3 regions of the Pantoea sp. PvP021 genome follow, and region 1 is predicted to be linked to each of the others. Evidence: predicted binding sites of a transcription regulator. Region 1 holds the regulator's gene; each other region holds the start of a gene.

Evidence for each region. The regulator CRP, encoded in region 1, controls carbon source genes, mostly activating them, when cyclic AMP is high. The targets are predictions, from matches to a motif close to ATGTGANNNNNNTCACAT.
Region 2: udp (uridine phosphorylase) is a predicted target of CRP. The motif match lies at 2,653-2,670, and genes of this name have one in related genera.
Region 3: ompW (outer membrane protein OmpW) is a predicted target of CRP. The motif match lies at 2,261-2,278, and genes of this name have one in related genera.

Annotation. Positions count from the first base shown of each region.
Region 1 is NZ_JBSRXX010000005.1:214,234-219,063, reverse strand. Features, by position in the region: gene ACVKSX_RS15640 (phosphoribulokinase) at 1-206, shown strand, start outside; gene ACVKSX_RS15635 (OsmC family protein) at 540-944, opposite strand; gene crp (cAMP-activated global transcriptional regulator CRP) at 1,248-1,880, shown strand; gene ACVKSX_RS15625 (YccS/YhfK family putative transporter) at 1,938-4,013, shown strand; gene argD (bifunctional acetylornithine/succinyldiaminopimelate transaminase) at 4,015-4,830, opposite strand, start outside.
Region 2 is NZ_JBSRXX010000006.1:234,152-238,981, forward strand. Features, by position in the region: gene metE (5-methyltetrahydropteroyltriglutamate--homocysteine S-methyltransferase) at 1-1,588, shown strand, start outside; gene ACVKSX_RS17005 (dienelactone hydrolase family protein) at 1,645-2,478, opposite strand; gene udp (uridine phosphorylase) at 2,782-3,543, shown strand; gene ACVKSX_RS17015 (tetratricopeptide repeat protein) at 3,636-4,830, shown strand, end outside.
Region 3 is NZ_JBSRXX010000001.1:589,076-593,905, reverse strand. Features, by position in the region: gene trpB (tryptophan synthase subunit beta) at 1-183, shown strand, start outside; gene trpA (tryptophan synthase subunit alpha) at 183-986, shown strand; gene ACVKSX_RS02695 (BON domain-containing protein) at 1,136-1,450, shown strand; gene ompW (outer membrane protein OmpW) at 1,507-2,142, opposite strand; gene ACVKSX_RS02685 (YkgJ family cysteine cluster protein) at 2,392-2,808, shown strand; gene ACVKSX_RS02680 (YciC family protein) at 2,836-3,570, shown strand; gene ACVKSX_RS02675 (septation protein A) at 3,622-4,161, shown strand; gene yciA (acyl-CoA thioester hydrolase YciA) at 4,220-4,642, shown strand; gene tonB (TonB system transport protein TonB) at 4,679-4,830, opposite strand, start outside.

The DNA.
Region 1 (4,830 bases):
TTCCGTCACTGGATGAGAGCTTTGTGGTGATCCACTTCCAGGCGCTGGAAGATATCGACCTCCCCTACCTGCTGGCGATGCTGCAGGGCTCGTTTATCTCGCACATCAATACGCTGGTGGTGCCTGGCGGCAAAATGGGTCTGGCGATGGAGTTGATTATGGGCCCACTGGTGAAGCGGCTGATGGAAGGCAAACGAATAGAGTAAGAGGCCAAAAGGGCCTTTCCAGACTAATGCCAATGCCAATGCCAATGCAGGATGAATCTGACAGCAGCGAAAAAGCTTAACACGCTGGGAACCGGGTCAGAAGAGGAAAGCGTCCCGCGCCTGGGACAAAAACGCCGGGAGCGTTTTTGAACAACGCAACGCGTTGGCCCGGCTACGGGCGCACCTCAGGGATGAGGTGCGTAATCGCGCGGGCCGAGCGGCCAGGGATTGGCTTAAGCGACTTTCCGATCTGACCCGGTTCCCAGCGCAGGCACAGTCTGACAGCAGAGCACGACAGATTTTGCCCGCGACCTTAAAAGATCCCTGCGGGTACTAAAGTTCGATCACTTCATAGCTATGCGTAATGTTGACGCCTTTACCCAGCATGATGGCCACAGAGCAATATTTTTCAGCAGAAAGATCCACAGCGCGTGAGACCGCTTTATCCTGGAGGGCTTTACCACTCACGATAAAATGCAGGTTGATGTGCGTAAAGATTCGCGGCGCCTCTTCACGACGTTCTGAGGTCAGTTTTACTTCACAATCAGCCACATCGTTTCGGCCTTTTTGCAGAATTGATACCACGTCAATCGCGCTGCATCCGCCCGCCGCCATCAGCACCATCTCCATTGGGCTGGGCGCTTTATCACCCGAATTTCCATCCATCAGTATCTGATGGCCGGATGAGGATTCTCCGAGGAATGTCAGCCCTTCTACCCATTTCACTCTTGCCTGCATGATTTTTGCTCCGGAATACGCTGTTTTGTCGCCAGAGTACGCTTTCGCCTGGTAAACAGCAATCCAGAGAAATCCGCCCGTAGCTGAAGCGAGACAACAGAAGACAGTCGGCAAAAGCTGTGCTACAAACAGTGCTGAAAATATTTTTCGTCACCCGATGACGAAGCCGGGAAGGATGATGCGCACTGCGCCTGATGCGGCCCGAATAATTTCCTGAAATGGAAACGCTTGAAGCTTTCACCGCCTGACAGGGAAAACTGCCCCCTGTATTTTGGGCACGATTACAACAGAGGATAATAGCGAATGGTTCTCGGCAAACCGCAAACAGACCCTACACTCGAATGGTTCCTGTCCCATTGCCATATTCACAAGTATCCATCCAAAAGTACGCTGATTCACCAAGGTGAAAAAGCAGAAACGCTTTACTACATCGTGAAAGGTTCCGTTGCGGTTCTGATTAAAGATGAAGAAGGCAAAGAGATGATTCTTTCCTACCTGAATCAGGGCGATTTTATTGGTGAACTTGGCCTGTTCGAAGAAGGCCAGGAGCGCAGCGCCTGGGTACGTGCGAAAAGCGCGTGCGAAGTGGCGGAAATTTCTTACAAGAAATTCCGTCAGCTGATCCAGGTTAACCCTGACATCCTGATGCGACTCTCATCGCAGATGGCGCGTCGCCTGCAGGTGACGTCTGAAAAAGTGGGTAACCTCGCTTTCCTCGACGTAACCGGACGCATTGCACAGACCCTGCTCAACCTGGCGAAGCAGCCAGATGCCATGACGCATCCCGACGGCATGCAAATTAAAATCACTCGTCAGGAAATTGGCCAGATTGTTGGTTGTTCACGTGAAACCGTGGGCCGTATTTTGAAGATGCTGGAAGATCAGAACCTGATCTCCGCACACGGCAAAACCATCGTCGTTTACGGCACCCGCTAATTCCTGTCACCCACGGCGTGATGGCAACATCACGCCGTTATTGTTTGTGTTGGGCCGATGTGGCGTCGAATTATTTACCATCCTGAAGTTAACTACGCCTTGCGGCAAACGCTGGTGCTCTGTCTGCCGGTGGCGCTGGGCTGGCTGGCTGGCGACCTGCAAAAAGGTCTGCTGTTCTCATTAGTGCCCGCCTGCTGCAACATCGCCGGTCTGGATACCCCGCATAAACGCTTCTTCAAACGCCTGATTGTTGGCGGCAGCCTGTTTGCCCTCGGCAGCTTTCTGATGCAGTGGCTTACCCTCCATGCTATTCCGCTGCCGCTGATCCTGTTTGCTATGCCCTTATTGCTCGGCGTTACCGGGGAGATCAGCCCGCTGCATGGTCGTCTGCTGCCCGGCACCCTGATTGCCGCCATCTTTACCCTGAGCCTGATTGGCCGCATGCCAATCTATGTTCCCCCGCTGCTCTATATCGGCGGCACGCTATGGTACGGGCTGTTTAACTGGTTCTGGTTCTGGCTGTGGAAAGAGCAGCCGATGCGCGAAAGCCTGAGCCTGATCTACCGCGAGCTGGCTAACTACTGCGACGCAAAATATACCCTGCTGACGCAGCTGACCGATCCGGAAAAGGCGCTGCCGCCGCTGCTGGCTCGCCAGCAGAAAGTGGTCGATCTGATTAACACCTGTTATCAGCAGATGCATATGCTGTCGGCAAGCCGCGATCACAGCCATAAACGGCTGACGCGCGCCTTTCAGGTGGCGCTGGATCTGCAGGAACATATCTCGGTCAGCCTGCATCGGCCGGAAGAGGTGCAGAAGCTGGTCGAACAGAGCCACGCCGAAGCGGTGATCCGCTGGAATGCCAAAACCATCTCGGCCCGGTTGCGGGTGCTGGCGGATAACATTCTCTATCACCAGCTACCCGATCGCTTTGCGATGGATAAACAGCTCGGCGCGCTGGAGAAAATCGCCCATCAGCATCCCGACAATCCGGTGGGTAACTTCTGCCTTTACCACTTCAACCGCATCGCGCGGGTCCTGCGCACCCAGAAACCCCTTTATCAGCGCGATCTGATGGCTGACCGCCAGCGCCGTCTGCCGCTGTTACCGGCGCTGCGCAGTTATCTCTCGTTTCGCTCATCGGCCCTGCGCACTGCCGGCCGCTTTGCGGTGATGCTGATGCTGGGCAGCGCGCTGGCGCTGTTCTTCAACATCCCCAAACCCTACTGGATCCTGATGACCATCATGTTCGTCAGCCAGAACGGCTACAGCGCTACCCGTGTCCGCATTCAGCACCGGGCGCTGGGCACTTTTGCCGGTCTGGTGATCGCGGCCGCCACGCTGCGCATGGCGGTGCCGGAGTCGCTGGTGCTGCTGATCATGCTGGCAATTACTTTTATCAGCTATCGCTTTACCCGCCAGTTCTATGGCTGGTCGATGATTGGCTTTACGGTCACGGCGGTTTACTCGCTGCAATTGCTGTCGCTGAATGGCGCGCAGTTTCTGCTGCCGCGACTCATGGATACGCTGATGGGTTGTCTGATCGCCTTTGGCGGGATGCTGTGGCTGTGGCCGCAGTGGCAGAGCGGCTTACTGCGGCAGAACGCCCATGACGCACTGGAAACCTATCAGGATGCGCTACGGCTGTTGCTGGGTGACGAACAGTCACCAGAGAAACTGGCTTATCAGCGCGTGAAGGTCAATCAGGCACACAATGCGCTGTTTAACTCACTGAATCAGGCGATGCAGGAGCCCGCATTCAACTCCCGCTATCTGAGTGATATGCGGCTCTGGGTCACGCACAGTCAGTTTATCGTCGAGCATATCAACGCCATGACGATTCTGGCGCGGGAGCACACCATGCTCACTGCCTCGCTGGCTGAGCGTTACCTGCAATCCTGTGAAATCGCGCTGCAGCGGTGTCAGCAGCGGCTGGAATATGATGGTGAAAGCTCACAGGTTAACCTGCTGGATGAGCTGGAGAACATCAGTGAGGGACCGATCACGGTGGTGGAGCAGCATGTGCGGCGCATTCTCGATCATCTGAGCGTGATGTACACCATTTCATCGCTGGCGTGGAACCAGCGGCCGCAACATGGCCGCTGGCTGATCAGACGCTTACGTAGAAACTAAGCTAGCCGTTGAGCACGTTGCCGACGGCCGTGGCGAAGCGGCTCATGCCCTCTTCGATGTCGGCAGGCTCAATGATCAGTGACGGGGCAAAACGCATCACGTCGGTTCCGGCAACCAGCACCATCACGCCTTCTGCGGCCGCGGCATTCAGGATGTCGCGTGCTTTACCGGCATGCTGCGGTTTCAGCGCCGCGCCAATCAGCAGACCCTTGCCGCGAATATCGCTGAAGAGATCATACTTCGCATCGATGGCCTGCAGCGCCGTGACAAAGTGCTGACGACGTGTCTCAACGCCTGCCAGCACATCCGGCGTATTGATAATATCGAGCGCAGTTTCGGCGATGGCGCAGGCGAGTGGATTGCCGCCATAGGTGGTGCCATGCACGCCCGGCGCCATGGTCGAGGCGATCTCGTTAGTGGTCAGCATGGCGCTGACCGGGAAACCGCCGCCCAGCGCTTTGGCTGAGGTCAGAATATCGGGCTGGATGCCATAATGCTCATAGGCGAACAGCTTGCCGCTGCGCCCCATGCCGCTCTGCACTTCATCCAGCACCAGCAGCGCCTGATGCTGATCGCAAAGCTCACGCAGTCCCTGCATAAACTCCTGCGTTGCGGGCACGACGCCACCCTCCCCCTGAATCGGTTCAACCACAATGGCGCAGGTATGATCGTCAATGACCGCTTTTACTGCGTTCAGATCATTGAACGGCACATGGACGATATCCGCCGGTTTAGGCCCGAACCCATCAGAATATTTTGGCTGTCCGCCGACCGTGACGGTAAACAGCGTCCGGCCATGAAAGGCGTTATGAAAGGC
Region 2 (4,830 bases), on a different contig from region 1:
GTATGACGCACTGCAGGGTCACAGCAAACTGCTGCTGACCACCTATTTTGACAGCATCGGCCAGAACATTGATGTGATTCGTGCGCTGCCGGTGCAGGGGCTGCATGTCGATCTGGTCCATGGTCGTGATGATATTCAGCAACTGAATCAGCAACTGCCCGCCAGCTGGCTGCTGTCGCTCGGCGTGATCAACGGACGCAACGTCTGGCGCGCCGATCTGAGCCGCTGGTTCAGCCGCTTGCAACCGCTGACCAGAGCGCGTGAACAGGTGTGGATCGGCTCCTCCTGCTCGCTGCTGCATAGCCCTATCGACCTGAGCGTCGAGACCCGTCTGGATGATGAAGTCAAAAGCTGGTTCGCCTTTGCGCTGCAGAAATGTGCCGAGCTATCACTGCTGAGTCAGGCACTCAACAACAACGATGCGACGGCGCTGGAAGCCTGGAGCGCACCGGTACACGCCCGCGCTCACTCCCGCCGCGTGCATAATGCGGCGGTGGGCCAGCGTATTAAGGCCATTACCCCACAGCACAGTGAACGCCAGAGCGCTTATCCGGTGCGGGCGGTCCTGCAGCGTCAGCGTTTCAATCTGCCAGCCTGGCCTACCACCACCATCGGCTCTTTTCCGCAGACCACTGAAATTCGCGGCCTGCGCCTCGACTTTAAACAGGGCCGGCTCGACAGCAACCATTACCGCACCGGCATCGCGGAGCACATTAAGCAGGCGATTCTCGAACAGGAGCGGCTGGGGCTGGATGTGCTGGTTCACGGTGAAGCGGAACGTAACGACATGGTTGAGTACTTCGGCGAACATCTGGAGGGGTTTGTCTTCACACAGAATGGCTGGGTTCAGAGCTACGGTTCACGCTGTGTGAAACCGCCTGTCATTATTGGCGATGTCAGTCGTCCGGAGGCGATCACCGTTGAGTGGGCCAGATATGCCCAGTCGCTGACCAACAAGCCGGTAAAAGGGATGCTGACCGGTCCGGTAACCATCCTCTGCTGGTCATTCCCGCGTGAAGATGTGTCACGCGAAACCATCGCGAAACAAATCGCGCTGGCGCTGCGTGATGAAGTCGAAGACCTGGAGAAGGCGGGCATCGGGATTATCCAGATTGATGAGCCTGCGCTGCGTGAAGGTCTGCCACTGCACCAGTCTGAATGGGCCGCCTACCTGAACTGGGCGGTGGAGGCCTTCCGACTGAATGCGGCGGTGGCGCGGGATGAAACCCAGATTCACACCCATATGTGTTACTGCGAATTTAACGACATTATGGACGCTATCGCGGCGCTGGATGCCGATGTGATCACCATCGAAACCTCGCGATCTGACATGGACCTGCTGGAGGCGTTTGAGAACTTCGACTACCCGAATGAAATCGGTCCCGGCGTCTACGACATCCATTCGCCTAATGTCCCCAGCGTGGAGTGGATAGAAGCACTGTTGCTAAAGGCGGCGAAACGCATTCCGGAAGCGCGTCTGTGGGTGAACCCGGACTGCGGTTTGAAAACACGGGGCTGGACGGAAACGCGTCAGGCGCTGGCGAACATGGTGACGGCAGCGAAGAAATTGCGTGGAGAAACGGCGTAGGGAATCGGGTCTGGTGGGGCGAAAAAATCAGGGGCGCATAAGCGCCCCTTTTTCATTTACTGCGATGCAACACCATACTGCCTGAACCAGGCCAGCATCCGCTGCCAGCCATCATTGGCAGATTCAGCATGGTAGCTTGCACGATAGTCAGCATTAAAGGCATGGCCCGCTTCGGGATAGACGATGATCTCTGCGGTTGCATTGGCGGCATGCAGTGCCTGACGCATCTGCTCGACGCTCTCCAGCGGGATACCCTCATCCTGGCCACCATACAAACCTAATACTGGCGCATTCAGGTCGACCGCAATATCAATAGGATGCTTCTGCTGCTTCAGCGTACGCTCACCGGTCAGTCGTCCATACCACGCCACGGCGGCGCGCAGTTGCGGGTTATGCGCGGCGTAGAGCCAGCTGATGCGACCACCCCAGCAAAAACCGGTGATGCCCATGCGACGAATATCGCCGCCGTTGCGTGCGGCCCAGTTGGCGGCATGATCGAGATCGGCCAGCACCTGGCTGTCAGGCACTTTGCTGACCAGCTCGCTGAACAGCGTCGGGATATCATTATACTCAGCGGGATCGCCCTCGCGGAAATAGAGCTCAGGCGCAATCGCCAGATAGCCTTCCAGCGCCAGGCGGCGGCAGATATCCCGGATGTGTTCATGCACACCAAAGATCTCCTGCACGACCAGTACGACTGGCCACGGGCCTTCCGCTGACTGGGGTTTTGCAAAGAATGCCGGCATATTTTCGCCCTGGCTGGGCACTGAGGTTTCACCCGCGTGAATCGCCGGGCTGTCGGTAATGATGGTGGTGGAGGCGGTGGGCTGCACGGCAGGGGCAAAGCCGCCCGTCGCCGGTTTTTGTGCCATATTATCACTGGGTTTCATTATTCTCTCCGTGCAAGCATTTGCGCAATCACGTAACTATAGCCTGGCCGGAAAGCGTATGCGCCAGGTGTCGGGTCACAGAATCAGCAGCGAATAAAATCATCCTTCTCTTTAACATTGCGCAGACCCTGACACAGCCCCACCGAGAGCTATCCGCACCAGGAAGATGCTATTGTGTGATTTTCGTCACAATTTATCTTTCGGGAAATGTAACTTTCATTTTCTTAAGTGAATGTTGTCACATATTTATTGGGCGTGCTGGCGTAGAGTGGCGCGCTACCTTCCCTTAACAGGAGTCTGAAAATGACACAGTCTGACGTTTTCCATCTTGGCCTGACCAAAGCCGATCTGCAGGGCGCCACCCTGGCGATTGTGCCGGGCGATCCGGAGCGCGTGAAGAAAATTGCCGGACTGATGGAAGATGCCACGCATCTCGCCTCACACCGTGAATTTACCTCCTGGCTGGCAAAAATTGATGGTAAGCCGGTCGTGGTCTGCTCAACCGGCATTGGCGGTCCGTCGACCTCGATTGCGGTCGAAGAGCTGGCACAGCTTGGCGTACGTACCTTCCTGCGTGTCGGTACCACGGGCGCTATCCAGCCGCATATCAATGTCGGCGATGTGCTGGTGACCACCGCATCCGTTCGCCTGGACGGGGCCAGCCTGCATTTTGCGCCGATGGAGTTTCCGGCAGTGGCTGATTTCGCCTGCACCACCGCGCTGGTTGCCGCCGCAGAAGCCTGTGGCGCGAAAACGCATATCGGCATCACCGCCTCTTCTGACACCTTCTATCCGGGTCAGGAGCGCTACGACACCGTCTCGGGCCGCGTAGTCAGTCGCTTCAGGGGATCGATGAAAGAGTGGCAGGAGATGGGCGTTCTCAACTATGAGATGGAATCCGCTACACTGTTAACCATGTGCGCCAGCCAGGGTCTGCGAGCCGGCATGGTGGCGGGCGTGATTGTGAACCGCACTCAGAAAGAGATCCCGGATGCGGTCACCATGAAACAGACAGAAAGTGACGCAGTGAAGATTGTGGTCGAAGCGGCGCGTCGCTTACTATAACGACCGCGTCTGGCAGCAGGTTTTTTGTCCAGACTCAAAACCTGCTGCCGGTAGTTAACGGCGCGTAATATCAGTGAAACCTGAGAGTTTTTATGCGCAATACTATTCCCGTCCGACGTCCTGCCCCTGGTGCTAATCCGGCCGCACTCAAAGCCATGCTGGAACGCAGTGCCGAACGTTTCCGTGCCGCCATGCAACAGGGCGACTATGCGCTGGCCGCTCAATGCTGTGAAGAGGTATTGCGCACGATGCCCAATCAGATGCAGGTGCTGAGCGACTACGCGCTCTGCCTGCTGCGTCTGGGTCAGTACAATAAATCGTACAAAATCTACCAGAAAATTTATCAGTCACCGCCCGCTGTACAGGCTACCGCCTCCGAAACCTGGCTGGATGGCCTGACCGAAGTGTGTGGCTGGCTGGATAAAAAGGATGAGGTGACGCGTCATGGGCTGGCCTCGCTGATGCGCTCTGATGCGCGTTTCAGCCAGGGGCAGCGCGCCACATTTCCCGCTCCGCAACCGGAGCCTGTCGATCTCACTCATCCGCACCAGAATGTCATCGCTTTCTGCCTCTATGGCGATCAGCCGCGCTACTGTGAAACCTTAATCAAAAACGTTGAAGTGGCGCCTGAACTCTATCCCGGCTGGGTCTGCCGCATCTATCTCGATGACAGCGTGCCGCAGCATGTCTGGCAGCGCCTTGACCAGCCGCACGTCCAGCTGATCGATATGTCCCACGAGAAAACGCTGTTTCCGACCCTGTGGCGTTTCCTGGTAATGGACGATCCGGGCGTGAAGCGTTTTATCGTGCGTGATGCCGACTCGCTGCTCTCGGAGCGCGAAGCGGCAGCGGTAAACGCCTGGCTGGCGTCGCCTTACTGGTTCCACCATATGCGTGACTACTTCTCCCATACTGAGCTGCTGCTGGCAGGGATGTGGGGCGGCTGTCACGGCGTCTTCCGGGATGTGGAACAGGCGATGCGCGATTTCATTGCGCAGTATCAGGGCAGCCAGCGCTTCACCGATCAATATTTCCTCAAGGTGGCGTTGTGGCCGACGGTGCGTGAAAGCCTCCTGAGCCACGATGAGTTGTTTCATTTTCATCAGGCCAAGCCGTGGCCTGACCATGCCCCCGTGCGCTGGCAGACGCCGCATTTCCATGTGGGCAGCAATGCCGGTTTTGCCAGTATGACCGGCAAATCCAGCGCCGCTGAGGGAAGCAGACAGCGCGTCGCGATCACCTCGGGCGGGACAACCTGGCACTATCTGGCGCAGGTTAAAAAGGGTG
Region 3 (4,830 bases), on a different contig from region 1:
CAGCTCTGTCGCGATGAAGGTATCATTCCGGCGCTGGAGTCATCCCACGCCCTTGCGCACGCCATGAAGATGATTCAGGCCGAGCCGGAAAAAGAGCAGTTGATTGTGGTCAACCTCTCTGGCCGCGGCGACAAAGATATTTTCACCGTTCATGACATTTTGACAGCGCAGGGAGAAATCTGATGGAACGTTACAATCAACTGTTTACGCGTCTGTCAGCGAATAATGAAGGGGCTTTTGTTCCTTTTGTTACGCTGGGCGATCCGTCACCGGAGCTTTCACTGCGTGTGATTGATGCCCTGGTTGAAGGAGGCGCGGATGCACTGGAGCTGGGTATTCCCTTTTCCGATCCCCTTGCAGATGGCCCGACCATCCAGAATGCGACGTTACGCGCCTTTGCGGCGGGCACCAACACCAGCCAATGCTTTGAAATGCTGGCCACTATCCGCCGTAAGTATCCGGATCTGCCGATTGGATTGCTGATGTACGCCAATCTGGTCTTCACCAACGGTGTGGATGAGTTCTATGCCCGTTGTGCAGAGGCGGGTGTGGATTCGGTGCTGGTGGCGGATGTGCCCGTTGAAGAGTCCGCGCCCTTCCGTCAGGCTGCGCTGCGTCATGGCGTGGCACCCATCTTCATCTGTCCGCCTAACGCCAGCGATGAGCTGCTGCGCGAGATCGCTTCACACGGACGGGGTTACACCTACCTGCTGTCGCGCGCGGGCGTGACCGGTGCTGAAAACCGCGCCAGCCTGCCGTTGCAGCATCTGATCGACAAGCTGCGTGAATACCATGCAGCCCCGCCGCTGCAGGGCTTTGGTATCTCTGAGCCTGAACAGGTGAAGGAAGCGATCGCCGCGGGCGCTGCGGGTGCGATCTCCGGCTCTGCGATTGTCAGAATCATCGAAAAACATCATTCAGAGCCTGAGGTGATGCTGAGCGAGCTGAAGAACTTTGTCAGCCGTCTTAAAGCCGCCAGCCGTTAATCCTGCCAGCATGCCTTATCGCGCGATAAGGCATGATTTGTTTCCTTTTTTTTCATTCCCCCATTTGCCCTTTTTGCAAAATCTGCACCACAATGACAATGCGCCGTTACGGTAACGTCGCATCCATTTTGTGACAGGGAGAGAAAGCAATGAAATTCGTTAAACTGCTGACAGGTGCTGTACTGGCGGGCGTGGTTGCGCTGACACTGAGCGCCTGTGCGCCAACCGCAACCAAAGAGGGAACCGGTGGCTATATTGATGACACCGTGGTGACCACAAAAGTTAAAGGTGAACTGCTGAAAGATGACTCGCTGAAATCAACTGAAATCAACGTAGAAACCTTTAAAGGTAAAGTTCAGCTGAGCGGTTTTGTTTCATCACCACAGATGGCTAACCGTGCCGTTCAGGTTACGCGCAGCGTGGCGGGCGTGAAGTCCGTTGTTAACAATATGCAGATCAAATAACGTCTTAACAGACAAAAAAGGCCGCTGATTCAGCGGCCTTTTTATCATCTTTATCATCAGAAACGGTAACCCGCTCCGAAGAAGAAGACCCAGGGATCGATGCGCATATTGATATTCTGCTGCTCGCCACCCGCTTTAAACTTCACTTCCGTATCAATATCCATGTACCACACCGACGCATTCAGCATCCAGTCACGGTTAATCTGATAATCCAGACCGACCTGACCCGCCACACCCCAGGAATCCTTCACGCTGAGATCGGTCAGGCCCGCATCGCGGCCCGTCTGGTTGAAATCGGCATCGTAAAAGGTGGTGTAGTTGATACCTACGCCAACGTAAGGACGCGCTTTGCTCTTGCTGTCAAAGAAGTAGTACTGCGCCATCAGCGTAGGCGGTAACTGGCGTACCGTTGCCAGTGTTCCGGTCGGGCCCAGGCCCACTTTGTGACGGAACGGTGTGGCGGCCAGTAATTCGACACCAATGTTGTCGGTTGCCATGTAAGTAAAAGTCAGGCCCAGCTGCGTGTCGTTGGATGCGCTGAACTCGCCCATCCCTAACACATTATCGGAACCTTCGGTGGGCCGGACGGTGGCACTACCGGCACGCATAAAGAAGTCGCCTGCTTCGTGGGCCATCGACAGTTGGGGAAAAGCCAGAGCCAGCAGCATCGCGCATTTTGCCAGTTTCATCATCACTCCTTTGCTTAATGTTAATGTCGCGAACGTCATCGCTTTTTGCTGGCAAATATTTAACGTGATTTACAGAAAATTGCACTCTGTACCCTTCAGATAAATTACTTAAAAAACAATGAATTGATTTAGATCAATTTCGGCTCAGGCTGGCGCAGCAAAATTCCCCTTGCTGAATAATTTCGCCGGGCCTATTTTGCTTATCTTCTCTGGTGATTTTGGTTCGATGCCCTGGGAGGGGCGGGTGATCAAATGAGTGAAATAACTAACCCTTGTGTCAGCTGTGGCGCCTGCTGCGCCCATTTCCGCGTCTCATTTTACTGGGCCGAAGCCGATGATGCAGGCGGCCCGGTGCCGACCGCATTAACCGAACCGCTCAGCCTGTTAATGCGCAATATGCGTGGAACGAACGATCGCGCGCCGCGCTGCGTTGCCCTTGAAGGCGACATTGGCGGCTGTGTCTCCTGCGGAATTTACGAACAACGTCCGACGCCCTGTCGGGAATTTTCGATGTCGGGCGAAGCGGGTATCCACAATGAAGCCTGCGATCGCGCCCGCGCCCGCTATGGTCTTCCCGCCCTTTTTTCTCCATCTTTACCTGTCATGACAGAAAGTTATGCCGCAGCGGGTGCCCGCGAGCTGTCAGAACATGTACAATCGCCGGGTTAATTAACCCGGTTCCTCAAAGGAGTGTACATGTCTATCACGGCAAGCTCGTTATACCGTGACACAGGAAATTTCGCGCGCCATCAACTGGCTACGGTGCTGTTGATGTCGCTGCTGGCCGCTTTTATCACCGTCATGCTGGTGCATGTGCTGACGCCAGGTGCCGATCAGATGGCCCTCCTGCAACAGGGTGACGATAGCGCCGGTTCGCTGTTTGAGATGGTGCAGAATATGTCACCGGAACAGCAGCAGGTGCTGCTGCGCGCCTCGGCGGCCAGCACCTTCGCTGCGCTGATGGGGAACACGCTGCTGCTTGGCGGAATGCTCTATCTGATCCCGATGGTCTCTTCCGGCCAGCGTGTCAGTGCGTTGCGGGCGATTGGTGCTTCAGCGCCGCTGCTGCCAAAGCTGCTGCTGCTCACCTTCCTGATGACGCTGGTGGCGCAACTGGGCTTTATGGTGCTGGTGGTGCCAGGCATTCTGCTGACGATTCTGCTGTCGCTGGCTCCGGTGATGGTGGCCAGTGAGAAGATGGGTGTCTTTGCCGCCATGCGGGCCAGCATGCGGATGGCGTGGAAGAATGTGAAGCTGATTGCCCCCGCTATTCTGCTCTGGCTGCTGGCCAAAGTGGTGGTGATGCTGTTCTTCTCTTCGCTGACGGTTTTACCGCTGAATGTCTCGTCGGTGATTTTCACCGCGGCAGGCAATGTGGTTTCGGCGATGTTGATTATCTATCTTTATCGGCTCTATATGCTGTTACGTTGATTGACGATGTGCCTTCGGGCACATTTGCAGCCAACTCTGAATGGAAAAACTATGAAGCAGCTACTCGACTTTCTTCCCCTGGTGGTCTTTTTCATCTTCTACAAGCTGTATGACATTTTTGTCGCCTCGGGCGCGCTGATTGTCGCGACCGGCCTGGCGCTGGTTGTCAGCTGGGTGCTCTATCGCAAGCTGGAAAAGATGACGATTTTCACCTTTGTGCTGGTGGCGGTTTTTGGCACCCTGACGCTGGTGTTCCACAACGATGAGTTCATTAAGTGGAAAGTCACGGTTATCTACAGCCTGTTTGCCGCCGCCCTGCTCTACAGCCAGTGGTTTATGGAGCAGACGCTGATTCAGCGCATGCTGGGTAAAGAGCTGCAGCTGCCCGACGCGGTCTGGCGCCGGCTCAACGTTGCCTGGGCGCTGTTCTTCTTTATCTGCGGCCTGGTAAACATCTATGTCGCCTTTTGGTTATCTCAGGCGTTTTGGGTTAACTTTAAAGTGTTCGGTCTCTCCGGTCTGACCTTACTGTTTACCCTGCTCAGCGGGCTTTACATCTGGCGACAGATGCCGCAGCAGGAACAAAAATAATCATCTGCCCGGTCCGCCGGGCATTTTTTTAGCATTCACCTGCATAGAAGTGGAAGCAATGGGCGAAAAACATAAATTGCCGAAAGGCGAAATGGTGCTGCGTACGCTCGCCATGCCAGCAGATACCAACGCCAACGGCGATATTTTTGGTGGCTGGCTGATGTCACAGATGGATATGGGTGGCGCTATCCTGGCGAAAGAGATCGCTGAAGGACGCGTGGTGACGGTTCGTGTCGACGGCATGTCATTTATGAAGCCCGTCGCGGTGGGCGATGTGGTGAGCTGCCATGCGAGCTGTCTTCGTACCGGCAACAGTTCCATGACGATTAATGTGGAAGTGTGGATCAAAAAAGTGTCGTCTGAGCCGATTGGACAAACTTACATTGCGACGGAAGCGGTGTTTATTTATGTGGCGGTCGACAATGAGGGTAATTCCCGTCCTCTGCCAGCCGGTCGCGCTAACCAGCAACCCGGCGAATGAAAAACAGGTCAGGCTGTTTCAGCCTGACCTGACGCTTTATTCTATGCTGGCCCCACCATTAATCTTAAACACGATATTCATGGTCAGACCCTGCCCTGGCCGTCCGCTCTGATAGCGCCACTTTTTCATCGCCTGCTTAACTTCACGCTCAAACATATTGCGCGGCTCAGCAGAGAGGATCTGGATGT